2 regions of the Bacillus coreaensis genome follow, and region 2 is predicted to be linked to the other one. Evidence: riboswitches for the same ligand, from Rfam matches in the RefSeq annotation. Region 2 holds a riboswitch; the other holds the start of a gene.
What was found. A riboswitch is a leader RNA that binds a small molecule or an ion and turns the genes downstream of it on or off. The one in region 2 is predicted to bind S-adenosylmethionine.
Positions count from the first base shown of each region.

Region 1 (15,053 bases), on a different contig from region 2:
TAGTTCGCTTCTAAGCTGTGTATGTGAGAGTGAAGGGTTAGCTGCCCATATTTTCGCCGCTAAACCAGAAACATGTGGTGTAGCCATAGATGTCCCACTAATTGTGTTATATCCACCATTATACCAAGTAGATTCTATTGCTGCACCAGGTGCTGATACTTCAATATCACGCTCTTGAATTACGAAATCACCATCAGTATTCGGATTGCCTCTTGATGAAAAATCAGCGACTCGATAAGTTCCATTTTGTTGAACATTTTCAAGTGCAGCCACCGCAACGGCATTAACTAAAGCACCTGGGTAACCAATGGTGTTGCTTGCAGAACCGCTATTACCAGCAGCTGCAACCACTAATAAACCTTTGCTGTAAGCATAATCAACTGCATTTGCAATCATGGTATCTTTTGAACTTGATCCAAGGGACATGGAAATTATAACCTTTGAACCTGTTCTTGTTGCTTCGTCTGCTGCATGTCGTATAGCTCCAGCGATGTCATCGGAATAGCCTGAACCACGGTCGTTTAGTACCTTGTAAGCCCAAAGGTCAGCTTCAGGAGCCACTCCATAAATTCCTAGTCCGTCACTACCGCCATGAGCTAATACTGTACCAGCGACATGTGTTCCATGACCGTTTTTATCGGAGCACGATCCGTTTATCAAGGGTGAACGATTTTGAGTGAAGTCTTTACACTGTTCAGCTGAACCTGCTAAGTCAATATGGCTTGTATAAACACCGGTATCTAACACAGCAACTTTAATTCCTGCGCCCCCGGATGTTTTTTGAACAGAACTATCATTATAGATTGCTTGAATCCCCCAAGGTGTTTGGTCACTAGGGAGAGCTTGTGCAGATACTCCAGGTTTTGCGTTTGCTTCTGTACGATCTTCGAGACTTACCTCTTCAACCACTTGGATGGTAAGATTCTTGTTTTTAAGTAAAGCGTTGTACTGACTTTCATTTACCGTTGTTGAAAACCCATCCTTTCCAAAGTCCCAGCGCGATCCATACGTTTGTTTGGCTTTACCCTTTTCACTCTGAGGTCCTTGGATGTACACTCGATAAGTATCCTTTGAAGCACTTTCTTGCTGCGCGCCTAGTGCACCGCTTGCAAATAATGATAGTCCCATTGCTGCGCTAATAAGCACAGAGCCTAAAGTTCTTTTTCTCATGTATGAACTCCTTCCCAACTTAAAGGTTCAACCTTGAGAGGTTGTAAGGTAAGTATAGTGATAATTTTTAAATAAAATCAATAGACTTGTAGAGTTAGAAAGTTGGGAAAATTTTTGAGATCATTCAGGGATACATGGGACTTATTAAAGAAAAATGAGAGACTTATGATATATGTGTGATGATATTGACAATTCTCATAAATCAAGTATAATATAATTTGTACTATAAAAGAGATCTGTTAGCTCAGCTGGGAGAGCATCACCTTGACAGGGTGGGGGTCGGGGGTTCAAGTCCCTCACAGGTCATACTAAAAAAGCTCGAAACCTTGTTATTTAGGTTTCGAGCTTTTTTAAATTTCCTAAATTGATATTTATGGACAGTCACCCAATACCTAATGAAACCATACAATAACATTGCGGTTTTATAAGGGATTTATAGATAGCCACATAAGTTGGAGGGTGACTCAATGTTTTATCATGTGAAAGAACTTCAATATCAAGCCAAGCCTGAAAGACCGGATCCGCTCTTTGCTAAAAATCTGCAAGAAGTGCTAGGTGGACAATTCGGTGAAATATCTGTTGCTTTGCAATATTTATTCCAAGGATGGAATGTGCGTGGAAACGGAAAATATAAGGATTTATTAATGGATACGGGAGCTGAAGAATTAGCTCATATTGAAATGTTAGCCACTATGATTGCTAGGCTTTTGGACGGAGCTCCGGTAGGTGATTTAGAGGAGGCTGCTAAAGATCCGGTAATTGGTGCAATTTTAGGAGGGATGAACCCGCAACATGCAATTGTTTCAGGTCTGGGTGCAATGCCAGCCGATAGTGTTGGGAATAGATGGACGGCAGATTATATTATTGCTAGCGGAAATTTATTAGCTGATTTTAGAGCCAATTTAACTGCTGAATCTCAGGGAAGATTACAGGTAGTAAGATTGTATGAAATGACGAATGACCGAGGAGTTAAGGATATGCTTTCCTGGTTAATCGCTCGTGATACGATGCATCAAAACCAGTGGATTGCAGCCATTAAGGAACTAGAAGCTAAAGAAAATGTTGTGGTTCCAAGCACGTTCCCACGTAATTTAGAGAAAAGAGAAGTATCACATGTGTTGTTTAATTTATCCGCAGGAAATGAAAGTGCAAGTGGTCGATGGGCTAGTGGTCCAAGTATGGATGGTGAAGGAGTATTTCAATATGTTGAAAATCCAGTACCTCTTGCCAAAAAACCAAAATTAAACCCTGCACCACCTTATATTCATGATACACCTCCTGCTGTACTAAAAGATACAGCGGGAAAAATCCCTCCAAGTATGATGTAATATTTAGATAAAAGCCATTATCTGTGTATGGATAATGGCTTTTATTGTATCGATTTATTTTTATAGAACATACATATACACGCATAGGAAGTGAGCAGTCGATCCGAGCATGATGAAAATATGAAAAATCTCGTGAAACCCCATAAAACGTGATTGAAGAAATTTAGGTTTCGCTCCGTAAATAATACCGCCAATTGTATAAAAAATTCCTCCTAAAACAAGTAGGAATAAACCAGAACTGCTCAAAATATCTGCAAGGGGAGAAGCGACAAAGATTACCATCCAACCCATTACAATATAAATAACTGTTGATAACCAACGAGGACATTTAAACCAAATCATTTTAAATAAAACGCCGCAAAGAGCAGCAAACACGATAATAGTAAACAGAAGCCAACCGGTAAATCCATTTAGACTAATTAAACAAAAAGGAGTATATGTCCCTGCAATGAGAATAAAAATCATTGAGTGATCAAGCCTTCGCAGAAAAGCAATGACCGAATCTTTTGCAACAACCATGTGATATGTGGCTGAGGCTGAATAAAGCAATATCATACTTATCCCAAAAATGATAACGGATGTAATTGCCAAAGCGGAGCTCGTTGTTAAGGAAGCTTTAATCACCAACGCTAAGAGGGCGATAAACGAAAGAATGGCTCCGGCTAAATGGGTAAGACCATTGATAGGTTCTCTAATATAAGAAAGCATGTGCTTCTCTCCTTTTTGTATGTAGTTTTTATAACTACTTACTATAGTATACGTATTACGACAACTAGTCAACATTTACTAATAATGAATTGTGAAGTAAAATTGAAATGTATATAAACGAAAAGGGAGAGTATTATGAAACATCTTGATGAGCTTATTGACGAGCTAGGATTGCATCAACAAATTACAATGGATGACATTCCAGCAATTGATTTATATATGGATCAAGTGATTCAATTATTTGATCAGAAATTTAATGATACGAAAAGAAATAAAGATGAGAAGTTATTAACGAAAACGATGATAAACAATTACGCAAAGGATAAATTGTTTATTCCAATAAAAAATAAGAAGTATTCAAAGGAACACCTTATACTCATTAGCCTCATATTCCAGCTTAAGGGTGGCTTGTCTATTAATGATATTAAGACTACATTAGTTGGTTTGAACGACGGTATTCAAGCGGGTAATCTGGATTTAGAGAAATTTTATTCATCCTATCTAAATTTGGCCATGAAGAATGTTACATCTTTTAACGAAGAGGTAAAATCACACTGGCAAGATGTGATTGAAGAGATGGAAGATACCACGGAAGATGCTAATCTTTATTTAAAAAATGTTCTCCTAATCGCCTCCCTAATAAATATTAGTAATCATTATCGCCGAGTAGCTGAAAAGCTAGTTGATGAAATAAGCACGAAATAACACCATTTTCCTTGTGGAAGATGGTGTTTTTTGTTGTCGAACGATATAGAAAGGGGTTACATTCAAGTTTTGTTAGATTATCTTACATGGAATTTTAAGAATGTTTGTAAATATTATTGACTCTTTATAGATATCGTTTAAAATAAACTTAATCGAACTAATGTTATATTTTATGACATTATAATGTTAAGTAAAGTTACACAACAATTTTAAGGGGGAAAAGAAAAATGGATGTAAACTACTTAATGAATAGTCTCTGGGTAATGGTATCGGCGGTGTTAGTTATCTTCATGATCGGTGGATTTATCATGCTAGAAGCTGGTTCCACTCGAATGAAGAACGCGGGTCATATTGCTGGTAAAACCATTTTTACATTCGGTTTATCTTCACTAGTATTCTGGGCAGTAGGTTTTGGATTTATTTTTGGTGACAATGCTAACTTCTTTGTAGGTTTATCTAACTTTTTCTACGGTGGGGCAGAATTAGATTTAGCGCTAAATTCTTCGGTATTCTTTTTATTCCAATTAGCATTCGCAGGAATTGCTATTACAATTGCTCTTGGTGGCTTTGCTGAACGTGCGAAATTATCCGTATATTTAATTTTTACATTATTGTTTTCTGCATTAGTTTATCCGGTAGTTGCTCATTGGATCTGGGGCGGTGGCTGGTTAGCAGAACATGGAAAGCAAGACTTTGCTGGCTCAACAGTTGTTCACTTAACGGGAGCTATGGCGGCATTAGCAGCTACTATTCTATTAAAACCACGTATTGGGAAATATAATAAAGATGGCTCTGCAAACAATATTTATGGACATAACCAAGTATTTACAGCATTAGGTGTTCTTATTCTTTGGGTAGGTTGGTTTGGATTCAATGCTGGTAGTACTGTTTCAGTTGACGCTGGATTCTTTGGATTTGTAGCACTTAATACGAACTTAGCTGCAGGTGCTGGTGCGGTGGCAGCACTAATTATTTCCTGGGTTGTATTAGGAAAGTCAGATATTCCAACAATTTTAAATGGTGCACTAGCAGGTCTGGTTGCTATTACAGCATCATGCGCATTCGTTGATACTTGGGCAGCGGTTGTTATCGGATTTGTTGCTGGAATTCTAGTATTCTATAGTGCGAGATTCTTTGAAAAACGTAAAATTGATGATCCGATTTTTGCACTATCTGTTCACGGTGCTGCAGGAGTATGGGGAACGCTTTCTACAGGGTTCTTTGCAACACCAGAATTAGCAACAGTTGGTAAGCCAGGGTTATTCTATGGTGGTGGATTAGAACAACTTGGAGTTCAAGCAATGGGTGTTGGGGTGTCTGGACTATACGCGTTTGTAGTATCGTTCGCTATCCTTGCGATTGTAAAGAAAGTAATCGGTGGCCTTCGTGTTACTGAAGAGGAAGAAATTATGGGTCTAGATGTAAGTGAACATGGTAGCTACGGTTATCCAGAAGTATTTTTAACTAGTGAAAACCAAAAAGTTTCTTCATAATTAATAAGGAGAGCCTCATTTTATGGGGCTTTCCTTATCTACTTAAAGGGCGTGTAAGATTTGAGTTCATATGAATCAATAAAATTATGGAAAGAAACTCATGTTGCAGGGTATTTATCAAATTCAGAATCTCTAAATAAGTTTCACGACGAGATTATGATAAAGGTATTTGAGACTGCGAGTGCCCGAATGACTGCTGAACCTCCGTGCGCCTTTGTATGGTTTATTACAGGTAGCGGGGGACGATTTGAACAAGGATTAATAAGTGACCAAGATCATGGGATTATTTTCCAAGAAGATAGTCGAGAGGCAGGTTATTATTTTAGTGAATTAGGAAAGGAATTATCAATTGGATTACAAATAGTTGGTTACCCCTTCTGTGATGGCAAGGTAATGAGTTCAAATCCACTATGGTGTCAAACAGCTTCGAGTTGGAATAAACAGGTGGTAAGTTGGATGGAGGAGAGCAGTTGGGTTTCGATTCGCAATCTGCAGATTTTCTATGATGCTAGAAAACTTGTAGGTGACCCTGATCTCCTTTATCATCTAAAAAACGTGATTCACGAATATAGTCACTCCCACCCTCAATTTTTAAGCCGATTATTAGAAAATGTTAAACATGTCAAAAAGACGATTGGTCCCCTAGGACAAATCATTGTTGAGGAGAAGGGAATTCATGCTGGATCTATTGATTTGAAGTATTCTGCTTTTATACCATATGTGAATGCAATTCGGCTATTGGCATGGAAAGAAGGGATAATTGAGACTAGTACGATAGGCAGATTAAAAGAGCTAAACAAATTAGAAAAGTATGAGGATTTATCTCATTACTTGGAGAATTTTTCGCAACTTCTCCAGTTTCGATTAGACTACCTTTCATTAACGTCTTCTTATGATGATTCTCACTACTTGTATGTAAAAAAACTTACGAAAGATAATCAAAAACTAATTAAAAAGATACTAAAGGATGGAAAGAAGCTGCAGCAATACGTACAAAGAATGATTGAAAAGGGTGGAAACCATGGCGTTTGAACCGTTTATTCATTTTGTGAGGGGAATCCAGGGGAAACTTGGGACAAATGTATATAGTGGCTTACAGGGACAAAACGGTCAGCATGTTGCCTTTTTGCGTCAAATTCAAAAAGAACTGAATTCAGAGAATGCTTTGCTGGTTCCATTGTCTGAATTAGAGGTGACGGTTTTTGACCTTGAAACAACGGGTTTCTTTCCTGAAAAAGGCGATGAAATTTTGTCTATTGGTGCTATAAAGACAAAAGGTGCGTATGTGAAGGAAGCCGAGTCCTTTTATTCTTTAGTTCAATATGATAAAGAACTTCCACACCAGGTGAAGGAATTAACAGGAATTTCTGAAGAGGATCTAAAGAGTGCACCACCGTTATCAAATGTTCTACTGGATTTTTATCACTTTGCTAGAGGAACGCCACTTGTTGCACACCATTCAAATCATGAAAAAAACTTCTTGCAAGCAGCGAACTGGAAACAATTCAAAGCCCCTCAAAAACATCGCATCATTGATACATCATTTCTATCAAGAGTTGCCGATCCAGAATTAACTCAAAACAAGCTTGAGGATATTTGCGAGAGATATGGGATAGAAGTATTGGACAGACATCACGCATTAGGAGACGCTAAATTGACGGCTGTTCTTTGGTGTATTTTTATTGATAAAGTTCAGCAAAAGGGATATGAGACTCTTCAAGATATATATAATCTTATGGCAAAATGGTAAGATTCTATAAATCTTCTTTACTTTTAAAAAAAGTTTGTGCTATTATTATCCATAAATGAATTCAATATTGGATTTCTTATCCAGAGTGGTGGAGGGGCTGGCCCGATGATACCCGGCAACCGATTTTCTATTTATAGAAAACACGGTGCCAATTCCTGCAAAGCAATCGTGCTTTGACAGATAAGAAGAGATGATAACAAAAAACCCTCTTCTTTAGAAGAGGGTTTTTTATTTTATCAGAGGAGGAAAATATGATGGAAACGGTGAAAGTGGTTCTTTTAGGATTTGGTACGGTAGGTTCAGGTGTCTATGATTCCATCCTTCATACTCATCAGGAGAAGCTAGAACATGTAATTGGTAAAAAGGTTGAAATTGTTGGTATATTAGTGAAGTCAGAAAAGGAACGCCAACTTCCGCAAAATATTATTGTCACTACAAAGATTGACGAAATCTTAGCTCTGCCGAAAATAGACTATGTGTTCGAAGCGATTGTTGGTATTGAACCAGCCTATTCCTATACAAAGTTATTTTTAGATCGGGGCTGTCATGTTATAAGTGCAAATAAGGAATTGCTTGCAAATCGTGGTGAGGAGCTTACGGAATATGCTTTAAATAAAGGTAAGTTCTTAACGTTTGAGGCAGCCGTTGCGGGGGGAATTCCTTTACTTAGAACGATTATTCAACTCCTCCAAGTGAATGGGATTTTAGTTCTAGAAGGTATCTTGAATGGAACAAGCAATTACATCTTATCGAAAATGAGAAATGAAAAATTAAGCTTTGGAAAATGCCTTCAAGAGGCACAACAACTCGGTTACGCAGAGGCTAACCCAGAAAGTGATATTTCTGGTAGAGATGCATTCTATAAGCAAATGATTTTAAGTAGTTTAATCTACCATGAGCAGCCCGACTGGGAAAAGGTTGAAAGAATTGGGATTGAAGAAGTCACATTAGAAGATCTTGCCTTAGGTGAGGGATATGGATTAAGGTTAAAGCTTTTGGCCACTTTGAAAAAAGAGGATAAGGGAATCAAGGCAACCGTAAAGCCAACGTTTGTAAGTACCGAACATCCTCTTTACAATGTGGAGGGGGTAGACAATGGCATAGTTATTAAGACCGATTTGGTTGGGACTCTTATGCTCCAAGGACCAGGAGCTGGTTCAAAGGCTACTGCAAGTGCTATGATTGAAGATTTAGTACAGATTGAACAACAAAAACAACCCTTGCAAAAAGTTGATCGATATAGCTATCAAACTCAAAATGAAAATGAGAATAATCCAAGGATTCAATTAGCTGTATTTCCACTGCAAAACAAGGAAGAATGGCTGAGTTTAAAAGCGGTTATAAATGAAAACTCTAAGCATGTAAATATACTTCAAGAAGTTGTTAAAGAGCTTGGTGGTAGTATTTACGGAAGTTTCTTATACGAAGGTGAGCTAGAGGATATCAAGCTACCTGTCTTATATAAACGTTACCCTGTATCACCTATCGGTCTAAAAAGAGATCAATTGATTGTGGTTAATAGTTTTTAGGGAAGACGCATAATCATTGCGTCTTTTTTTTGTATCGTAAAGCTCCATAGGGCAAATAATATGTTTGCTATGGAGGTGCAGAATGAGAAAATTTTTATTTTTGTTTGGAGTAATTATGCTTATCTTCGGTGTTGCCATCTATACATTAACAAATGTTTCCATTGATTTTGCCTTTGTGCCAGAAGCAGAAGATGTAAGGGAGCCAGAAAAAAATCGAAAATAGCTTCTATGTCAAGCCAAGTGGAGATGGGGACACCAGAACAGATAGTATTAGGGCGAAAATTATTTTACGAAGAGACCTTTGGAAATGAAGTGTTTTTTTCAGATGTTTTAGGTATGTTTAACGGGGCTTTAACACTGGGGGACATAGGAAAGGCAATCTTAAAATTAAATGGGGAAGGAACGAATAACCTGAGGGTTGAAGCGTATAAAGATTTTTCAGCTGGTGATTTCAGCATAAAAAAAGGTGACTTCATTGATACAGGTCTGGATGTGGCTAAGGGGGCCAAGACCCCAGTTGGATTTAAGGTCGTATTTGATGAAGGAAGATTAAAAGCAGGTGTTAGCTGTGCTGCTTGTCATGCTACAGTTGATGAGAAGGGGAAAATTATGGAGGGAGTCCCGAATACGGATTTGCAAATCGGTCTTGCTCTTGCAATGGGTACCAACACATCCTCCTATTTTACTCATACAGAATTAGATGATATTAAAAAGTATATTAGTCAAAGTTCTGTACAAATAGAAACATCGAATGGAACAAAAGATGCCTTACCTGATATAGATAAGTTTGAAAAATTCGTGGATGCAGAGATTATTAAATGGCCTGCAGGGAGTAATGACACAACCATTGATTTACATAATAATCCTGTTCAAGTTCCTGATGCGATGACGAATGGTGATCGCCCATTTGGGTGGAGCGGACAAGGTCAAATCGGTCCTTTTAATGGGATTTCCGCAGCTATTAATAATGCCCATTCACAGAATATGGATGCGGTCTCAGCCTCTGAGATAAGTAAGTATACGATGAAAATAGATAAGGAAGTATACCTGGGAACCGTTTTGCAAAATGCTGCGAATCCAAAGTATCGTTACGATGGAAAGTCTTCGCAAAAGCCATCTGAATTTTTTGCGAAAGTAGACCCCACACCAGGAGTACCAGGAGTGAACAGATTGACTAAATCTCCCACCTATCCAAAAACCTCCTATATGACATCTGTAGGGGTCCTATCGAGCTCGGCTGGGTATAAGGTATATGAACAATTAAATGCAATGAGTGCATACATGAATTCTCTTTCTCCGGTACCAAGTGGAATAAAAAAGGATAAAGAAAAATCAGAGAAGGGTGAAAGAGTATTTACAAAAGCAGGATGTATTTCTTGCCATGCAGGGACTTTTGTAACGAGCAATAAATTGATTTCTGTGGAGGAACTAAAAACAAATGCCTCACGTGCAAAGGGTTTTTCGGCATTAAAGGACTATCACGATGTACCAAAAGTATATGAAGATGGAACGCCTGTCCCCCTGCCTGAAAATCCGAAAGTAAATGTGATAAGAACAACACCTGAACAAGAGGAGTTGCTTCAACTAGCATGGGGCTTTTCAAATACAAAGGGAGCTTACAAAACGATAAGCCTTTATAACCTTTCTAGAAGTGCTCCTTACTTACATGATGGTGGAGCTGCTGTTGGTTCAAATGGAGAGGTTGGAGTAACAGAAACCATTTTACAAGGGAAGCTTCTTGATCCGTACCATAGTCTAAAAGCGATGGTTGACTCAAGGTTAAGAGAAAGAGTGATTGAAAGCAATGCAAAGAACAAGAGTTTATTCACAGCGAATGTCACTGGTAAAGGACACTCCTTTTGGGTAGATCAAACAACAGGGTTTTCTGAATCAGAGCAGGATGCACTTATTCACTACTTGCTGACTCTCACTGATTAGAAGGGGTGAATAAGTTGAAGGCTGTAACTTATCAAGGCTTATTACATGTCGAAGTGAAAAATGTACCTGATCCAGTCATTCAGCTTCCAGATGACATCATTGTGCGAGTTACTGCATCTTCGATTTGTGGTTCAGATTTGCATCTATACCATGGAATGATCCCAAGTCTTGAAAAGGATTATGTTATTGGACATGAAGCAGTTGGAATCGTTGAAGAAATCGGAAAAGAAGTAACTGGAATAAAAAAGGGTGATAAGGTGGTTATCCCTTTTAATATTGCTTGTGGACATTGTTTTTACTGTGAAAATGGTCTAGAAAGCCAGTGTGATCTTGCGAATAAAGAGGAAAAGCCAGAAGCGGGTGCCATGTTTGGTTGTTCACGTCTGTACGGAGATTATTCTGGAAGCCAAGCAGAATGGTTGAGAGTTCCATTCGCAAATTTCACTCGGTTCAGAGTACCTGATGACAATGAGCTACAAGTTGATGCTTTAGTTCTCTTAGCTGATGCACTCCCAACTGCCTACTGGGGAGTAGTGAATGCAGATGTAAAGCCAGGTGATACGGTTATAGTAATCGGATGCGGTCCGATTGGATTGTTAACACAGAAGATTGCTTGGCTAAAGGGAGCGAACCGAGTTATTGCCGTTGATCGAATTCCGTATCGATTGGAACATGCAAAAAGAACCAATGGGGTAGAGGTATTCAATCTTGAGGAGATATATGAGCTATCGGACCTTTTGTTAGAGATAACCAAAGGGGGAGCAGATATTGTTATTGATTGTGTTGGAGCAAGTGGTAAAATGACACCGGTTGAACTTTTCGAAACGGTACTTTTTCTGCAAGGGGGCGGCCTTACAGCAATTAAGATGGCGAGCCAAGTTGTTAGAAAAGGAGGAGTTGTACAACTTGTTGGGGTGTATGGTCTTAGGTATAATGGATTTCCTTTGGGTGATTTTTTTGCCAGAAATATTACACTAAAAATGGGCTTTGCCCCGGCAATACGAAATACGCCATTCCTTTACGAGTTAGTGAGTAAAGAGAAAATAAAGGTTAATGATATTATCACCCATCACATACCTTTAGCTGATGGTGAAAAAGCGTATAAGTTATTTAATAAAAAGAAAGAAAATTGCTTGAAAATTATATTAAAACCGTAAGGAAAGGGGGCGAATGCCCCCTTTTTACGTTATAAGGGGCCTCTTTTCCCATCGAAGCATAGCATGTAGTAATGGAGAAAGGAGATCAAGGATTTATGATTATCGTTGCGGGAATGAATGTAGAGACACCCCCTTATCAATTATCCAGCAAACAAGCAGAAATTTTCCACTTCTTACTGAATAGTAGTGAAGTGCATAGATATGTTCATAGTAGAGAACTTTTATTTGAATTGATGTTACGAGAAAATATGATAAATAGTGCCAATGCATTGAACGAAAGTGAAGTAGAATTTTCCGTATTTCAAACGTCAAAATTCCACTCTGAATATTGGTCAAAAACATCAAGAGGTTATATGCTTAAGCCAAATGTGCTACCATCTGATGCAATAAAAGATATTTTTCATAATGGGGCAGAGTACGGGTTTGAATGCTCGACAGCCATCGTTGTAATATTTTATTATGCTGTTCTTCAATCCATTGACGAAAGAGCTTTTAATCGTCTTTTTAATCACCTACTCGTATGGGATTGGAGTTATGATGAGGATCTAGGCATTATCACAAAAGTGGGCTCAGATTTTATTCCGGGGGATGTGATGTATTTTTACAATCCAGATTATCATAATCCGGTTTGGATTGGAGAAAATGTTGTATTTCTAGGTGAAGATAAATACTTTGGTCATGGGATTGGAATTGGTACCGCGGAAGAAATGATTAAAGCCCTTAATACTTTGAGAAAAACAGATGCCACGAGATCTGCTCACTTAATTCACCAACACAGTCGTTTAAATTTTAAGTATTTATCACAGTTTTCTAAGCAAATATAATGAGTTGGTAAAGGACAATTGATCCATTTATTAGATGGGGTCATTGTCCATTCCATTTATATTTATTTCATGTTAACTCTTTTTTCCATATGAAAATGGCTGTATACTAATACTATGGAAGGAAAGTAGGAGAGAAATACATGCTAAAAAAGCTTCTTATCATTATCATCTTGTGCAGTGTAGGATTTTTCTTACTGCCGTATAGTTTGCCATTAGTTTTTGCTTTAGTTACAGCTATATTTTTAGAAGGATTAGTTGAGTTTTATAAAAATAAACTTAAGATTGCACGAGTGCATGCGGTATTAGCATCATTCTTAACGTACATATTAGGTTTAGTAATCATTGGCTACCACTTTTTTACTTTAGTCATTCAACAAACTCTTCGTTTGTCAGAGAGCACTCCGACTTTTGTAAAGGATTTTTATCGGAGTACCATTTTACCAATAATGGGTAGTTTAGAAAGATATTTACAAACACTTCCAGAAGAAGTGTTAAAATCGATGGAAAACACGATAGAGTCAAGTATCGCTTCCTTAGATGCCTTCTTACAAACTATGTTTGAAACCATCATATCTTTATTAACAGCCATACCTGGTTTTTTAATTGAATTTTTAGTATACTTGGTTGCTTTATTCCTGTTTTCATTAGAGCTACCTAGATTAAAAGAGAATATAAAAAGACATCTAACAGAGGGAAGTTTAAAGAAAGCATCCCTTGTCATCAATCAGCTTACATGGGCAGGGGTTGGCTTTATAAAGGCTCAGCTATTTTTAAGTGTAATTACCTTTGTGATGGCATTCACAGGATTATGGATTTTAGGTGTTTCAAATAAAACTCTTTTATCATTATTAATAGTCATTGTAGATATATTACCTATTTTGGGTACAGGCTCTGTTCTAGTCCCTTGGGGAATTGTGGCAATATTACAGGAAAATCAATTGCTAGGAGTAGGATTAATTATTTTATTCGGGTTAATCACAGTAATAAGAAGGATCATTGAGCCGAAGGTATATTCGAGCAGTCTAGGGATTTCACCACTAGCATCTTTAGTAAGTCTGTATATAGGATTTAAGCTTATTGGTTTTCTTGGTTTATTTTTAGGCCCGGCTATCGTTATTGTTTACGATACATTAAAAAAAGCAAATGTTATTAAAGTAAACTATAAAATATAAAAACGAAAAGCCATCGATGGATGGCTTTTCGTTTTTAATCCCAATCTTCATATTTGACAATTCCACCGGTTAAATCAAGCTCTGATCGATCTCCTTTGTAGTACAGTTTTCCGTTCTCAGATACAATCAAGTTTTCATACGTATATACTTTTTTCCCACTCGGTAAGATGATGATGATTTTTTCCCCTGGTTCGTCTATCTTAGGTTGATCAGTGACGTTAGTATTATTAACGTAAAGCTTTGCTACTAAAAGGAAAAGTACGATGAGACAAACTAGTAAGAAAACAATTTTCAAACTGACCCAAGGTTTATATGTCATGTATCGTTTCAATCGACTCACTTTTGTTCTCCGCCTTTACTTCTATCTACCTTTAAATCTATGCAGGAATAAGATGGAAGTTTCCTTTTTTAATAAAATCTATTAAACTACTTTAGAATGGTTTTTTTTAAAACTAGAAGGTAAATGTACAACAATATTGGTAATGTATGATAGAAACATACAACAAACGTCCTGATCTTGAATAAGAAAAACAAAACGACAAGTACTTGCTAGGTCAATTGTCCAATTTTTAAAATCGACAAATTGTGATATGTTATGCATACATACGAAAATGAGGAAATAAAGGAAATGGAAAAGATGAAAAAAAATATGGCGTTAATTTTTAAAACGATTGATGGTGTCTCTCTTTGGAAAATTAATAGAATGCTAAAGAAGCTTTCTAGATCAAAATTAATGATTTTGGAGCAAATAAAAGATGAAAAAATTGTTATTCATCTTCCTTCCAAGAAGGAAAAAGAAGTAACGAGTCTCGAAATGAAAAGGCAATTACTTAAAGAAGTAATTGAATTGGATGGTTTTGAATCCTTCAATGTAAGTGTATTAGAAAATTGTCGACCAATTTATAAAGAACAAATTACTCAATTTGGTCTTTATCGTTGGATTGAACTTCCCTTGCCAAATCAGATTCAATACGAATATAATTTTGCTGAAATGAAAGAATCTATTATTAATAATTATGAAATGAGACCGATCATGTAGAAACAAGAGCCTCCCCAATTAGGGAGGCTCTTGTTTTGGGTAAAGCCTGAACTAGTTTGAAATCCCTGTCGCCCCTGTACAAGCCGCCTCCGCTTTTTACAATCCAGCTCCAGCGGCTAGGGGCTCGGGTCATAAGCCGCCCTCCTCCAGAAATCAGGATTTCCTGCGGAGTGCGTCTTATGCCTTTCGCCCCTGTACAAGCCGCCTCCGCTTTTTACCTAAAAAAGGGCGTTTGACTAT
Region 1 covers NZ_JBOCCY010000002.1:129,431-144,483, forward strand. Annotated here, with positions in the region: gene ACQ5H4_RS03815 (S8 family serine peptidase) at 1-1,170, opposite strand, end outside; tRNA gene ACQ5H4_RS03820 (tRNA-Val) at 1,404-1,476, shown strand; gene ACQ5H4_RS03825 (manganese catalase) at 1,638-2,498, shown strand; gene trhA (PAQR family membrane homeostasis protein TrhA) at 2,559-3,206, opposite strand; gene ACQ5H4_RS03835 (DUF1836 domain-containing protein) at 3,342-3,911, shown strand; gene ACQ5H4_RS03840 (ammonium transporter) at 4,139-5,404, shown strand; gene ACQ5H4_RS03845 (DUF294 nucleotidyltransferase-like domain-containing protein) at 5,465-6,436, shown strand; gene ACQ5H4_RS03850 (exonuclease domain-containing protein) at 6,426-7,154, shown strand; SAM riboswitch class I at 7,228-7,341, shown strand; gene ACQ5H4_RS03855 (homoserine dehydrogenase) at 7,409-8,683, shown strand; gene ACQ5H4_RS03860 (hypothetical protein) at 8,766-8,906, shown strand; gene ACQ5H4_RS03865 (electron transport protein) at 8,912-10,621, shown strand; gene ACQ5H4_RS03870 (alcohol dehydrogenase catalytic domain-containing protein) at 10,636-11,778, shown strand; gene ACQ5H4_RS03875 (protein-glutamine gamma-glutamyltransferase) at 11,874-12,602, shown strand; gene ytvI (sporulation integral membrane protein YtvI) at 12,743-13,774, shown strand; gene ACQ5H4_RS03885 (hypothetical protein) at 13,809-14,114, opposite strand; gene ACQ5H4_RS03890 (hypothetical protein) at 14,403-14,813, shown strand.
Region 1: another riboswitch for S-adenosylmethionine. It lies ahead of ACQ5H4_RS03855 (homoserine dehydrogenase); the one in region 2 lies ahead of ACQ5H4_RS11445 (methionine ABC transporter ATP-binding protein).

Region 2 (15,053 bases):
TGCTGCCGGTGTGTTCGAACTTTTATGATGGCTCTTTTCTAAAACATTGTTGCTATATACACACTTTTTCAGAATTAAACTATAGGTTTCAGAAGCCAATCAGGATTTTATCATCCTTAGAAAAGAGCTACTCTCCAAAAAGACCAATAAACTCAGCGTTATGAGGGGAAAAATCCGGCTTCTGGGATTTTTCCAAAACAACAAACTTTACGAAAACAGCCTTTATAATAGAACGGAGGAAAAAAGATGACTAATCACACAGATAAATTAATTAAAGGTGGAAGCTTTTTAATCGAAGATGTTTCATATGATCGAGTCTTTACGCCAGAGGATTATACAGATGAGCAAAAAATGATCGCAAAAATGACGGAAGATTTCGTCACGAATGAAGTTCTCCCTCAAGTGGAACATATTGAAAACCATGAATTTGACCGTTCGGTAAAGCTTTTAAAAGAAGCTGGTGAACTCGGTCTTCTAGGGGCAGACGTTCCGGAAGAGTATGGCGGTTTGGCTCTTGATAAAATCAGCTCTGCACTAATTGCAGAAAAAATGTCGCGTGCGGGTGGTTTCTCGATCTCACATGGTGCCCATGTTGGAATCGGATCGCTGCCAATCGTATTGTTTGGGAACGAAGATCAAAAGCAAAAATACTTACCCACACTAGCCACTGGGGAAAAGTTAGCTGCCTATGCATTAACAGAACCAGGCTCAGGTTCAGATGCATTAGGGGCAAGAACAACGGCTGTCTTGAATGCAGAAGGAACGCATTATGTGCTTAATGGAGAAAAGCAATGGATTACCAATGCAGGCTTTGCCGATGTATTTGTTGTTTATGCAAAAATTGATGGCGAGCATTTCTCAGCTTTTATCGTTGAAAGAAAGTTTTCAGGAGTGTCTGTTGGTCCAGAAGAAAAGAAAATGGGGATTAAGAGTTCTTCCACTCGTACTTTAATTTTAGAAGATGCTCAAGTACCGGTTGAAAACCTATTAGGAGAGTACGGCAAAGGTCATATTATTGCCTTTAACATTTTAAATATTGGTCGTTATAAGCTTGGGGTGGGGGCAGTCGGAGGTTCTAAGGCCGCTTTTGAAATTACGACTAAGTACACAAACCAACGTCAACAATTTAAAACAAAGCTATCTCAATTTAATTTAACAAAAGAAAAATTAGCCACCATGGCTTCCAAAATCTATGCGGCAGAAAGCTCTGTCTACCGTACTGTTGGTCTATTTGAAGAGCGCATGAGCAAGCTATCGGATGAAGAAGTGAAAAATGGAAAAGCGGTAGCAGCATCGATTGCTGAATACGCAATTGAATGTTCTTTGAATAAATTCTTCGCGACGGAAGTGTTGGATTACGTAGCGGACGAAGGGGTACAGCTTCACGGTGGTTACGGCTTTATGAGCGAGTATGAAATTGAACGAGTGTACCGCGACTCTAGAATTAACCGTATTTTTGAAGGAACAAATGAAATCAATCGTCTATTAGTTCCTGGCACTTATTTAAGAAAAGCATTTAAAGGAGAGCTACCATTATTCCAGAAAGCGCAAGCCCTTCAAGAAGAGCTCATGATGCTTATGCCAGAAGAGCCAGGAGATGAGCCGCTAGCTCAAGAGAAGTATTTAGTGAAAAATGCGAAGAAAATCGGCCTTCTTGCGGCAGGCTTAGCGGCTCAAAAGTTTGGCAAAGGACTAGAGCGTGAGCAGGAAATCTTAGTAAACATCGCCGATATCGTATCGAATGCTTATGCGATGGAATCAGTCGTTCTACGAACAGAAAAAGCAATCGCTAAGGACGGGGAAGAAAAGGGCAAGCAAAAGCTTTTATACACACAAATTTTCTGTCAAGAAGCGTTCAACGAAATCGAGCAGCATGCAAAAGAAACACTTGTTGCAACTGAAACAGGTGACGCACTGCGCATGATGATCTCCGCCCTTCGCAAATTTACAAGACACACACCAATCAACGTCATTGCGAAAAAGCGTGAAGCATCAGAAAAACTAATCGAAGCAGAAAAATTTGTCCTATAAGTACTGTGAATCCCCCCTTTAAATAGATGAAGGGGGGATTCGTTCGTAAACAGAGAAATTCCCCGAAATTTTCGTAGTCAAAGTTATGAATTTGTACCTAATTATGTTAATATGCAATTGAAAGTGTAAAAGGATGGTGGTAACATGGCATTGACCTTCTATTGGTATCCGAAATGTGGAACCTGTCGAAACGCAAAAAAATGGCTGGATTCTCACAATATTGAGTATCAAGAGGTACATATCGTAGAGCAGCCTCCTTCAAAAGCGGAACTTGAATCCTACTATAAAGCAAGTGGACTTGAGCTGAAAAAATTCTTCAACACGAGCGGACAAAAATATCGTGAGCTTGGTGTGAAAGATAAAATGGCAACATCTTCAGAGGACGAGCTTCTTGAGCTTCTTGCCTCAGACGGAATGTTAATCAAGCGCCCATTGCTAACAGATGGAGAGAAAGTAACGCTTGGCTTTAAGGAAGCAGACTATGAAAAAGTATGGCTTACAAAGTAACCAACAATTAATACATAATAATGGAGGGTTTTATCGTGAGTACACCAAAGGATCTACGTTATTCTGAAGAACATGAATGGGTAAAAACAGAAGGAAGTACCGTTCGTATCGGTATTACACATTTCGCTCAATCAGAGCTTGGTGACATCGTATTTGTTGAACTTCCAGAAATAGGTGACACAGTAACTGCTGATGAGCCATTCGGTAGCGTTGAATCTGTTAAAACAGTATCTGAACTTTATGCTCCAGTAAGCGGAAAAGTAGTAGAAGTAAACGAAGATTTAAACGACAGCCCAGAGTTCGTTAATGAGTCACCATACGAAAAAGCTTGGATGATTGTTGTTGAGCCAACTGATGCAAGTGAAGTGGATAATCTAATGACAGCTGAGCAATATGAAGAAATGATTAACGAAGACTAATACAGAAGGCACCTTTTAGGTGTCTTTTATTGTCTCTTTTTTTTCTAGCAAATATGGGCATGCTACTCCTAAGATAGTAAAGAAAGGGTGGCAAACAACATGACTTTGCAGCAAGGAAAATTAGATATTACAGACCGTGTTGTTGGAAAACTTCAAAATGGCGAAATTGTGCTTTATCTAGAAAATGAGAGAATCGGAAAGGTAACTTTACCGAGTGGAAGTGATATGCAACTTGAGCATCATTTTGAAAACGCTGGAGAGAAGATTTTTCAACTTGTATCCACTCCATCCAGTGACGAACCAAGATACACGGATTGTGATGAAGGTGGATGGTGTTAATCAAAGGGCAGCGGTTTTTTTCCGCTGTTTATTTTTTTATAATCGTAAATAGTTAGAGGAATTGTACACCTCTTTCGAGAATAATGAATAAAGTAAAGAAAATACAACATGTTCACAGGTGATGCATATGACTGAAGTGAGACCTGAAAAAGTAATTATAGTAGAAGGTACGTCAGACAAAAAGAAGGTGCAAAAGGTTATTAAGGAGCCTGTAGACATTATTTGTACGAATGGAACGATATCCCTTTCGAAGCTCGATGAAATCATTGATGATTTGTTTGGAAAGGATGTCTATATCCTAGTTGATGCTGATGAAGCGGGAGAAAAGCTTCGAAGACTATTCAAACGGGAATTTCCTGAAGCAGACCATTTATACATCGATCGAACTTACAGGGAGGTCGCAACCGCACCAGAACATCATTTAGCTACTGTGTTGTTAGGGGCAAACATCGACGTCTTTACGCAATTTTTAGACAAAGTGTAAGAAGGGGTAACAACATGCAAGAATTGCTAGATAGTAACAGGGAACGGCTCCTCTCGGTTGAGGAAACAAAATTTCTCTACTTGTACACACCATTATGTGGTACATGCCAAGTAGCAGGAAAAATGCTCAGGGTCGTTGAACAGCTATTGCCACAACATAACTGGTTAAAGGCAGATCTGAATTTTGTTCCAGCGTTAGCTGAGCAATATTCGATTGAGTCTGTTCCCTGTTTACTTGTTATAAGAAACAATAAACTAGTTAACAAAATTTATGCTTTTCAATCGGTACCATTTTTATATGAAAGTTTAAAATCATTTTAGGAATCAGACGGTACTAGTCTGATTTTTTTTATTTGCGGATGCACGAATCCCTTCGACAGTAAAAGCAATTTCGTTCAAAAAGGTGACATATTTCTCGGGAAATGAACTCTAACTACAGCATTCGATACAAAGCTTGTTAGGTACCCCTGACAAACGCCCCGAAAATTTGTCGAAAAGATATTAAAGGTAAGCCTTCTCTCAGAGTGGAATATATATGTATCCGTATATTTAGAGGAGGAAGACCGATGCTTGTTCAGTTACAAAGAACAGTGAATGAATGGAATAACCGTAGTCATTTACTGCCTTTTTTAAAGAAGGCACCCGTTGTTATTTGTATTAGATCAGAAGATGAGGCCTTCTTTATCCATATAAATAAGGGGAAAGTTGAACTTCTATTCGAAAAAGATCATCATCATATTGCCGCACATCTTCAAGGAAAGAAGGAAGATATTATATCCTTGCTCCGTGGGGAAATCAAACTCAGACAAGCAACATTATCAAATTTAATTTCCTTACAATCTACGTTTAGAACAGCTTTATACTTAGAAACTTTGTTCTTTTTAGTAAAGCCATATAAGCATGCCAATAATATTTGAAATTTTTCTGAACTTTCTAAAATATTATTAACTTGTCAATTTTACCCTGATACCATCATCTACGTGATTAATAAAAATTCTTATAAAGAGTGGTGGAGGGACTGGTATGACAGAACAGAAGAAGTATCGGTTAGAAACACTAGGTGTCCATGGTGGATTAAGTCCAGATCCTACTACAGGAGCAAGAGCAGTACCGATCTATCAAAACAATGCTTATCAATTTAAAAGCACTGAACATGCTGCTAATCTCTTTGCACTTGCTGAACCGGGATATATTTATACACGCATTCATAATCCAACTACTACTGTGTTCGAAGAAAGAGTGGCCCTCCTTGAAGGTGGAGTAGGAGCACTCGCTGTATCGAGCGGAATGGCAGCGATTACACTGGCGATCCTAAATTTGGCTGAAGCAGGGGATGAAATCGTTGCAGCTTCGAATCTATATGGAGGTACATATAATCTATTTGCTATAACATTACCTAAATATGGTATCAATGTGAAGTTTGTGGATTCAACCAATCCAGAGAATTTTAAGCAAGCTATTACAGAGAAAACAAAGGCGATATTTGCAGAGACCATTGGAAACCCAAGCTTGCGAATTCTGGATTTCGAAAATGTCGCAAAGATCGCACATGAGGCAGGTATTCCTCTTGTTATCGATAATACCTTTGCGACTCCTTATTTATGTCGTCCAATCGAGCATGGTGCGGATATTGTTATTCATTCGGCAACAAAATGGCTTTTAGGGAATGGTACAACTCTTGGGGGTATTATCGTGGATGGCGGAAAGTTTGATTGGAATTCGGCGAAGTTTCCTGGATTTACAACCCCTGATGCCAGCTATCATGATATTGTATATAGTGAAGCAATTGGTGCTGCAGCTTATATTGTAAAAGCAAGAGTTCAATTGCTACGTGATCTAGGTCCAGCATTAAGCCCTCAAAATGCCTTTCAATTCACTCTAGGTTTAGAAACTTTGCATGTGAGAATGAAGGAGCATGTGGCAAATACGAAGAAGATCGTAGAGTATCTAGAAGCACATCCTGCGGTTAATTGGGTGATGTATCCAGGAAATGAGAAGCATCCAGACTACGAGCTTGCGAAGAAATACTTACCTAAAGGAGCAGGTTCTGTCGTTGTCTTTGGAATCGACGGAGGGCGAGAGGCTGGAGCAACGTTTATAAATAGTCTCAAACTTTGGGCACATGTTGCCAATGTTGGTGATGCAAAAAGCTTAGTCATTCATCCTGCAAGCACAACTCATCAACAGCTTGACACAGAGGGGTTAAAAGCAGCAGGCGTTCCAGAGGATTTAATTCGTCTTTCGATCGGGATTGAAAATGTGGAGGATTTAGTTGAAGATTTAGAGCAAGCGATTACATTAGCGACAGGGAAAACCTCGCTTACTAGCCATGTGTAATCCATAAGATTTTTGTCGAAATTTATCGTTGACACTCCCGTTTTTCCATGATACGATAGCACTCGTGATTAAGACTACAACTAAAAAAGTTCATATAGATTGATAAGCTCTTATCAAGAGAGGTGGAGGGATGTGCCCTATGAAGCCCGGCAACCGTCAAAATATTGAAATGGTGCCAATTCACACAAAGCGTATTGCTTTGATAGATGAGAGAAAGGTGATACTTTCTGCCTTTCTGCTCATGCAGAAAGGTTTTTTTTATGTTCATTTAGAGTGCTCTCATTCGAATAGGAATGAACCGGATGATAGAACCTAAGTTGTATTGTACCTTTCTGTAGCATGACAGCATGTAGTTTTATCAGAATAATCGGAAATGGAAGGGGGAGAAACCTTTGATCTCGATAAAAGACGTAAAAAAGATTTATTCTTCAAGACAAGGAAAAGTAACGGCTGTTGATAATGTAAACTTAGAAATTACTGAAGGAGAAATCTTCGGTGTAATTGGTTATAGTGGCGCAGGGAAAAGTACGCTTATTCGTATGCTGAATGGGTTAGAAATTCCTACTGAGGGATCCGTTATTGTGGCAAATAATGAAGTATCGAAAATTAAAGGTAGTAGCCTTCGTAAAGCTAGACAGGAAATAAGCATGATATTCCAACATTTTAACCTTTTATGGTCTCGAACAGTAAGAGAAAATATTGCATTTCCACTTGAAATTGCAGGAGTTCCTAAAGGGCAAAGAATGAAAAGAGTAGACGAGCTTATTCGTTTGGTTGGATTAGAAGGAAGAGAAGACGCTTACCCTTCTCAATTGAGTGGTGGGCAAAAACAAAGAGTAGGAATTGCGAGAGCACTTGCTAACAATCCCAAAGTTCTCCTTTGTGATGAGGCAACATCTGCTCTTGATCCACAAACAACAGATTCGATTCTAGAGCTATTAGTTGATATTAATAAGCGTTTAGGTTTAACCATCGTCCTTATCACTCATGAAATGCACGTCATCAGAAAGATTTGTCATCGTGTAGCTGTTATGGAAGGTGGAAAGGTTGTTGAACTCGGCCCAGTACTTGACGTATTTAAGCACCCTAAGGAAGAAATTACGAAACGATTTGTTCAGCAAGTAACAGAACCTGAAGAAACGAAGGAAACAATTGAACACTTATTAGAACTGTATCCGCATGGTACAGTCGTTCAACTAGGTTTTGTTGGAGAAGCAGCAGAGCAACCGCTGATTACGAACCTTATTCGCCATTACGAGGTAACTGTAAATATCCTGCAAGGGAAAATATCACAAACACAAAATGGTTCTTATGGAACGCTTTTCATCCACTTAGATGGGGAAAGGGAAGAGCTTTCAAAGGCCATTGCATATATCGAATCACAACAGGTTGGAGTGGAGGTGATTTCGAATGCTTGAGACACTTTTACCAAACGTGAACTGGGAAAAAATGATTGAAGCAACGAATGAAACCCTGTATATGACAGCTATATCAGTTGTTATTACATTTGTTCTTGGTTTAATTTTAGGACTTTTATTATTTTTAACAGCTAAGGGTAATATTTGGGAAAATAGATTAGTGAATAAAGTGATCAGTTCTGTCGTGAACGTCTTCCGCTCGATTCCCTTTATTATATTAATTGTTCTTTTGATTCCTTTTACAAAGCTTATACTAGATACGATGATTGGTGAGAATGCAGCTTTACCGGCATTAATTATTGGTGCCGCTCCGTTTTACGCGAGAATGGTGGAAATCGGATTGCGTGAGATTGATAAAGGAGTTATTGAGGCAGCTAAATCAATGGGTGCTAAAACTAGCACGATTATCATTAAGGTGCTTATTCCTGAATCATTGCCAGCTTTAGTATCTGGTATTACGGTTACGGCTATTGCTTTGGTGAGTTATACAGCAATGGCTGGTGTGATTGGTGCGGGTGGTTTAGGAAACCTAGCATATCTCGAAGGGTTCCAAAGAAGTCGTAGTGACGTAACCCTTGTGGCTACTGTTATCATTTTAATAATTGTGTTTATTATCCAATTTATTGGAGATTCTATAACATCAAAACTAGATAAAAGATAGGAGAGACAAAAATGAAGAAATTTTTAAGCTTATTTTTATCATTAGCAGTTGCTTTAGTTCTAGCAGCTTGCGGTACAGCAAATGATGATGAGTCAAACGGTGGTGAAGGTGAAGAAGCAGCAGAAACGACTGAATTAGTAGTGGGAGCTTCTAACGTACCTCATGCTGAAATTCTAGAAGAAGCAAAATCACTTTTAGAGGAAAAAGGAATTGAATTAAAGATTGAAACGTTCCAAGATTACATCCTACCTAACCAAGCGTTAGAATCTGGTGATCTTGATGCAAACTATTTCCAACACATTCCTTACCTTGAGTCTCAAATGGCAGAGCATGGCTATGATTTTGCTAATGCTGGTGGAATTCATATCGAACCAATGGGTGTGTACTCTAAAAAGTACGAGAGCTTAGATGACCTTCCTGAAGGAGCACATATCATCATGAGCAGCTCAGTAGCAGACCACGGTCGTATTTTAACCATGCTTGAAAAAGAGGGATTAATTACTCTTAAAGAAGGCGTAAACAATGTAGAAGCAACGGTTGAAGATATCGCAGAAAACCCTAAAAACCTTCACTTTGACACAGAGTATGAAGCATCATTATTACCGCAAATTTATAACAATGATGAAGGTGATGCAGTACTTATCAACTCAAACTATGCAATTGATGCAGGTCTGAACCCAATTGAAGATTCAATCGCAATCGAAGACAAAGAGTCTCCATACGTAAACGTAATCGCAGTACGTAAAGACGACGAAAACTCTGAAGCAATTAAAGCTTTAGTAGAAGTGTTACACTCAAAAGAAATTCAAGATTTCATTCTTGAAAAGTATAAAGGTGCTGTAGTACCTGTATCAGAATAATAAGAAATGCAGATGTCTCTTAAAGAGGCATCTGTTTTTTTTTTGTAATAATTTGTGTTGTTTCAAGGATACTAACAGATGTGATACTACATAACTTAAAGACTGGAGTGGGACAAATGGATCAAGGATTTATTGCAAATAATCCGAGTGAAGAAGCTCTACATGATTATAAACTAGGACTTGGCACGTTTACGCAAAAAATGCCAGATATCGCTAGCCATTTTAATTCATTCACAGAAGCATGTTTTAAAGAAGGAGTCTTGTCTCAAAAACAAAAGCAATTAATTGCATTAGGAATTAGCTTATATTCTCAGGATGAATATTGCATCATCTACCATATCAAAGGATGTATGGATCAAGGGGCAACTGAGCAAGAAATTCTTGAAGCAGTGGGCGTTACAGCGGCGTTTGGTGGTGGAGCCGCTCTGAGCCAGGCTGTTACACTTGTCCAAAATACAATGGATGATTTTAATCAATTAAAACAGTGAGTTAAGCTCCTATCGAGAGTATTTGGCTAGAAAACACTGGAAATCATAAGGTGAGTTTTTCTAACAAAGTCTTAGCTGTATACATCCTTAATTATCGTGTTTTTTCGGCTTTGTTCCAAAGAATTGACCTGTGTTACGATAGATGTGACCAAAGAAAGTCGAATAAAGCGATATTTGGAAGGGATGGATTCATTATCAGTCAACTAAGGTTGAACTACACGAGTGAGATGGAAAAGGCGATGTATGCAGCTCATGGAGTGGGATTTGAAACCTACAGTCGAAGGCATAAGGTTAGAATGAAAATTGAAAAAGCAAGGCAACAAAACTATCTGCATAGTCAAAGAATGATTGCTGATTTGGATCGTAGGGTTCATGCCTAGTAGCTTGTATATTATATAGAAGAAAAAAGAGCCAGTGGTGAATTCCACTGGTTTTTTTGTTGAGCCAGTGGTATCGTACATAGAAAAGATAGTCGGAGAAAAAAATAGGTAGGTAATATGTCGAGATGAGGTTCATAAGAGTTGATATCACATTTCATTTGTTATAAGATTGTAATGAGAATAAAATGAGAATGAAAATAAAGTTTTTATAGCAAAGAGATAACTAATTTTCTTTCAAATTATGGAGGTAATAGATATGTCAGGGTCAACTTTATCCATTAAGGATTTACATGTGTCAATCGATGAGAAAGAAATTCTAAAAGGGGTAACTCTTGAAATTAAGGGTGGAGAAATCCATGCAATCATGGGACCTAACGGAACAGGTAAATCTACTTTGTCTTCTGCAATTATGGGACATCCTAAATATGAAGTAACTTCTGGTTCAATCTCTCTTGATGGAGAAGATGTACTTGAAATGGAAGTGGATGAGCGTGCACGTGCTGGTCTATTCCTAGCGATGCAATACCCAAGTGAAATTAGTGGGGTAACAAATGCGGACTTCTTGCGTTCAGCTGTTAACAGCCGTCGTGAAGAGGGAGACGAAGTTTCTTTAATGAAATTTATCCGTCAAATGGACAAAAACATGGAGTTTTTAGAAATGGACCCAGATATGGCTCAACGTTACTTAAACGAAGGGTTCTCTGGTGGAGAAAAGAAGCGTAACGAGATTCTGCAATTAATGATGATTCAGCCAAAGATTGCAATCCTTGACGAAATCGACTCTGGATTAGATATCGACGCGTTAAAGGTTGTTTCAAAAGGAATTAACGAAATGCGTAGCTCTGAGTTTGGTTGCTTAATGATCACTCACTATCAACGTTTATTAAACTACATCACACCTGACTTCGTTCACGTAATGATGCAGGGACGTATCGTTAAATCTGGTGGCCCTGAGCTTGCTCAACGTTTAGAAGCTGAAGGATATGATTGGATTAAAAAAGAGCTTGGCATTGAGGACGAAACTGTCGGGCAAGAAGCGTAAGTTAGGGGGACCAGACATGACTACAGAAACCGTATTACCATTCGATAAGGAATATGTGACTTCTTTTTCAAAAGAGATGGGTGAGCCAGCTTGGTTAACAGAACTTCGCGTAAATGCGTTAGCCTCAGCTGATAACCTCTCATTTCCAAGACCTGATAAAACAAATATTACAAAGTGGAACTTTACTCAGTTCGATAAGCATATCGTTAAGAGTGAAGATTATTCTACTCTTGCTGATCTTCCGGAAGAAGTAAAATCATTGATCGGTACAGAAGAAGGCGAGAAAACATTATATATCCAACGTAATAACCGCCCAACAATTCTTTCTGTTTCAGAGGAATTGAAAAATCAAGGCGTGGTATTCGTAGATATCTTTACTGCTGCTCGTGAGCATGGGGATCTTTTACAAAAGTACTTCATGAAAGACGGTGTAAAGGTTGATGAGCACAAGCTTACTGCTCTTCATGCGGCATTAATGAACGGTGGAGTGTTCCTATATGTTCCTAAAAACGTAGAAGTTTCTGCACCAGTTCAAGCGGTATTTATTCATGATGACAAGGAAGCAAATGTGTTCAACCATGTTCTTGTAGTGGCTGAAGATAATAGCTCTGTGACTTATGTTGAAAACTATATTTCAACGATCGAAGAAGCAAGCTCAATTTTTAACATCGTAACGGAAGTAATTACAGGTACAAACGCGACTGTTCAATACGGTGCAGTTGATACATTAGCTAAAGGTGTAACAACGTATGTAAACCGCCGTGGAGTAACAGGACGTGACTCTCGGATTGAATGGGCACTTGGTTTAATGAATGACGGTAACACTATTTCTGATAACGTGACAAACCTTGTTGGAGATGGATCAGTTGGCGACATGAAAATGGTCACTGTTGGACGTGGGGAGCAAACACAAAACTTCACGACAAGTGTTGTTCACTGGGGCAAGCACACGGATGGCCAAATCCTTAAGCATGGTGTAACGAAAGACAGTGCTACTTCTATCTTTAATGGAATTGGAAAAATTGAATACGGTGCAACTAAGTCAAATGCGGAGCAAGAATCACGCGTATTAATGCTTAGTGAAAAAGCACGTGGGGATGCTAACCCTATTCTTCTTATTGATGAAGATGATGTAACGGCAGGACACGCGGCTTCAGTAGGACGCGTGGATCCACTTCAACTTTACTATCTAATGAGCCGTGGAATTCCTAAAACAGAAGCAGAACGCCTTGTTATTCATGGCTTCTTAGCTCCTGTTGTAAACGAGCTTCCTATCGAAGGTGTGAAAAAGCAACTAGTGGAAGTTATCGAAAGGAAAGTAAGATAATGAATATTCAGGATATTCGCAGTCACTTTCCGATTCTACATCAAGAAGTGAACGGCAAACCATTAGTGTATCTTGATAGCGCAGCGACTTCTCAAAAGCCCATTTCGGTCATCGAATCGTTAGAGAAATATTATAAAGAATATAATTCGAATGTGCACCGAGGTGTTCATACGCTTGGTACAAAAGCAACCGACGCTTATGAAGGGGCGCGTGAAAAGGTTAGAAGGTTTATTCATGCAAAATCTACCGAAGAGATAATCTTCACTCGTGGAGCAACTACAGCCTTAAACATGGTCGCCCACAGCTATGGTTCAGATAATCTTCGTGAGGGTGATGAAATTGTTATCACCTTTATGGAGCATCATGCCAATATTATTCCTTGGCAACAAGTAGCCAAAAAAACGGGTGCTACTCTTAAGTACATTCCTCTACAAGAGGACGGAACAATTAGCCTAGACGATGTAAGAGCAACCATTACGTCAAATACCAAAATTGTATCCGTGATGAAGGTTTCAAATGTTTTAGGTGTTATGAATCCGATTAAAGATATTGCCAAGATCGCTCATGAAAATGGTGCGATCATGGTGGTTGACGGTGCCCAAGCTGCTCCACATATGAAGATTGATGTACAGGATCTAGACTGCGACTTCCTAGCTTTTTCTGGCCATAAAATGTGTGGACCAACTGGAATTGGAGTTCTTTATGGGAAGAAACAGCATCTAGAAAAAATGGAGCCGGTTGAGACAGGTGGAGAAATGATCGACTTTGTAGATTTATACGAATCTACTTGGAAAGAGCTTCCTTGGAAGTTTGAGGCAGGTACTCCAATTATTGCGGGTGCTGTTGGACTTGGGGCTGCGATTGATTTCCTTGAGCAAATTGGCTTAGAAAATATAGAAGCTCACGAGCATAAGCTTGCTGCTTATGCGATGGAGAAGTTATCACGAATTGAAGGCATGACGATATATGGCCCGAAAGATCCAGGTCTTCGTGCTGGTGTGGTTACTTTCAATATCGATGATGTTCATCCGCATGATGTGGCAACAGTGCTTGATGCAGAAGGTATTGCCGTACGTGCTGGTCATCATTGTGCACAGCCACTTATGAAATGGCTTAAGGCAACGGCAACGGCTCGTGCCAGCTTTTACCTGTACAACACCGAAGAAGAGATTGATAAGCTTGTGGAAGGGCTTATCAAAACAAAGGAGTATTTTAGCGATGTCTTCTAATCATTTAGATACCCTCTATAGACAGGTAATTATGGATCATTACAAGAACCCTCGTAATAAAGGGGTTTTAGAAAACGATAGCCTAACCATCAACATGAATAATCCTACATGTGGAGACCGGATTCAGCTTACACTTAAGCTTGAGGAAGGTGTCGTGAAGGATGCGAAATTTGAAGGAGAAGGCTGCTCCATCTCTATGTCATCTGCTTCTATGATGACGCAAGCTATCAAAGGGAAAAAGCTTGATGAAGCATTAAAGCTTTCGGAAGTGTTTTCTCAAATGATGCAAGGTAAAGAGTACGACGATAGCTTAGACTTAGGTGATATAGAAGCGTTACAAGGTGTGTCCAAATTTCCAGCGCGAATCAAATGTGCGACTTTAGCTTGGAAGGCAATGGAAAAAGGCATGAAAGAAGAACAAGAATAAGGGGAAGCATAAACGCATGCTCCTACGAATGGAGGAACACGACAATGGCTAAAAAAGCGCCTGAAATCGGTGATTATAAATATGGTTTTGCCGATAAAGATGTGTCTATCTTCCGCTCGAAGCGTGGATTAACACGTGAAATCGTGGAAGAAATCTCAAAAATGAAGCAAGAGCCACAATGGATGCTTGATTTCCGTTTGAAATCACTAGAGCATTTTTACAATATGCCAATGCCACAATGGGGTGGAGATTTAGCAGCTTTAAATTTTGATGAAATTACGTACTACGTAAAACCTTCAGAAAAGACAGAACGTTCTTGGGATGAAGTTCCTGAAGAAATTAAACAAACATTTGATAAGCTTGGTATTCCAGAAGCTGAACAAAAGTACTTAGCTGGTGTATCTGCTCAGTACGAATCTGAGGTTGTTTATCACAACATGCAGGAAGACCTTGAAAACTTAGGAATTGTGTTTAAGGACACTGATTCTGCCCTTCGTGAAAATGAAGACATCTTCCGTGAGCATTGGGCAAAAGTGATTCCTCCAACGGATAACAAATTTGCTGCATTAAACTCGGCTGTATGGTCAGGTGGATCTTTCATCTATGTACCAAAAGGTGTAAAGGTAGAAACTCCACTTCAAGCATATTTCCGTATCAACTCTGAAAACATGGGTCAGTTCGAGCGTACCCTTATCATTGTTGATGAAGGCGCACATGTACACTATGTAGAAGGTTGTACAGCACCTGTTTATACAACAAACTCCCTTCATAGTGCTGTTGTTGAAATCATTATCAAAAAAGATGCTTACTGCCGTTATACAACGATTCAAAACTGGGCAAACAACGTGTTTAACCTCGTTACAAAGCGTGCGGTTTGTGAAGCAAACGCAACAATGGAATGGATTGACGGAAACATCGGTTCTAAGTTGACAATGAAATACCCAGCGGTAATCCTTAAGGGTGAAGGTGCTCGTGGAATGACCTTATCTATCGCGCTAGCTGGTAAAGGTCAACACCAAGACGCTGGAGCGAAAATGATTCACTTAGCTCCAAATACGTCTTCTACAATCGTTTCAAAGTCGATTTCTAAGCAAGGCGGAAAAGT
Region 2 covers NZ_JBOCCY010000006.1:92,570-107,622, forward strand. Annotated here, with positions in the region: gene ACQ5H4_RS11400 (acetyl-CoA C-acetyltransferase) at 1-28, shown strand, start outside; gene ACQ5H4_RS11405 (acyl-CoA dehydrogenase family protein) at 247-2,031, shown strand; gene ACQ5H4_RS11410 (arsenate reductase family protein) at 2,176-2,538, shown strand; gene gcvH (glycine cleavage system protein GcvH) at 2,574-2,957, shown strand; gene ACQ5H4_RS11420 (YusG family protein) at 3,057-3,296, shown strand; gene ACQ5H4_RS11425 (toprim domain-containing protein) at 3,424-3,780, shown strand; gene ACQ5H4_RS11430 (thioredoxin family protein) at 3,795-4,100, shown strand; gene ACQ5H4_RS11435 (hypothetical protein) at 4,346-4,696, shown strand; gene ACQ5H4_RS11440 (O-acetylhomoserine aminocarboxypropyltransferase/cysteine synthase family protein) at 4,803-6,116, shown strand; SAM riboswitch class I at 6,224-6,329, shown strand; gene ACQ5H4_RS11445 (methionine ABC transporter ATP-binding protein) at 6,509-7,534, shown strand; gene ACQ5H4_RS11450 (methionine ABC transporter permease) at 7,527-8,195, shown strand; gene ACQ5H4_RS11455 (MetQ/NlpA family ABC transporter substrate-binding protein) at 8,207-9,055, shown strand; gene ACQ5H4_RS11460 (carboxymuconolactone decarboxylase family protein) at 9,172-9,543, shown strand; gene ACQ5H4_RS11465 (YuzK family famiily protein) at 9,594-9,923, shown strand; gene sufC (Fe-S cluster assembly ATPase SufC) at 10,180-10,965, shown strand; gene sufD (Fe-S cluster assembly protein SufD) at 10,982-12,292, shown strand; gene ACQ5H4_RS11480 (cysteine desulfurase) at 12,292-13,521, shown strand; gene sufU (Fe-S cluster assembly sulfur transfer protein SufU) at 13,511-13,948, shown strand; gene sufB (Fe-S cluster assembly protein SufB) at 13,993-15,053, shown strand, end outside.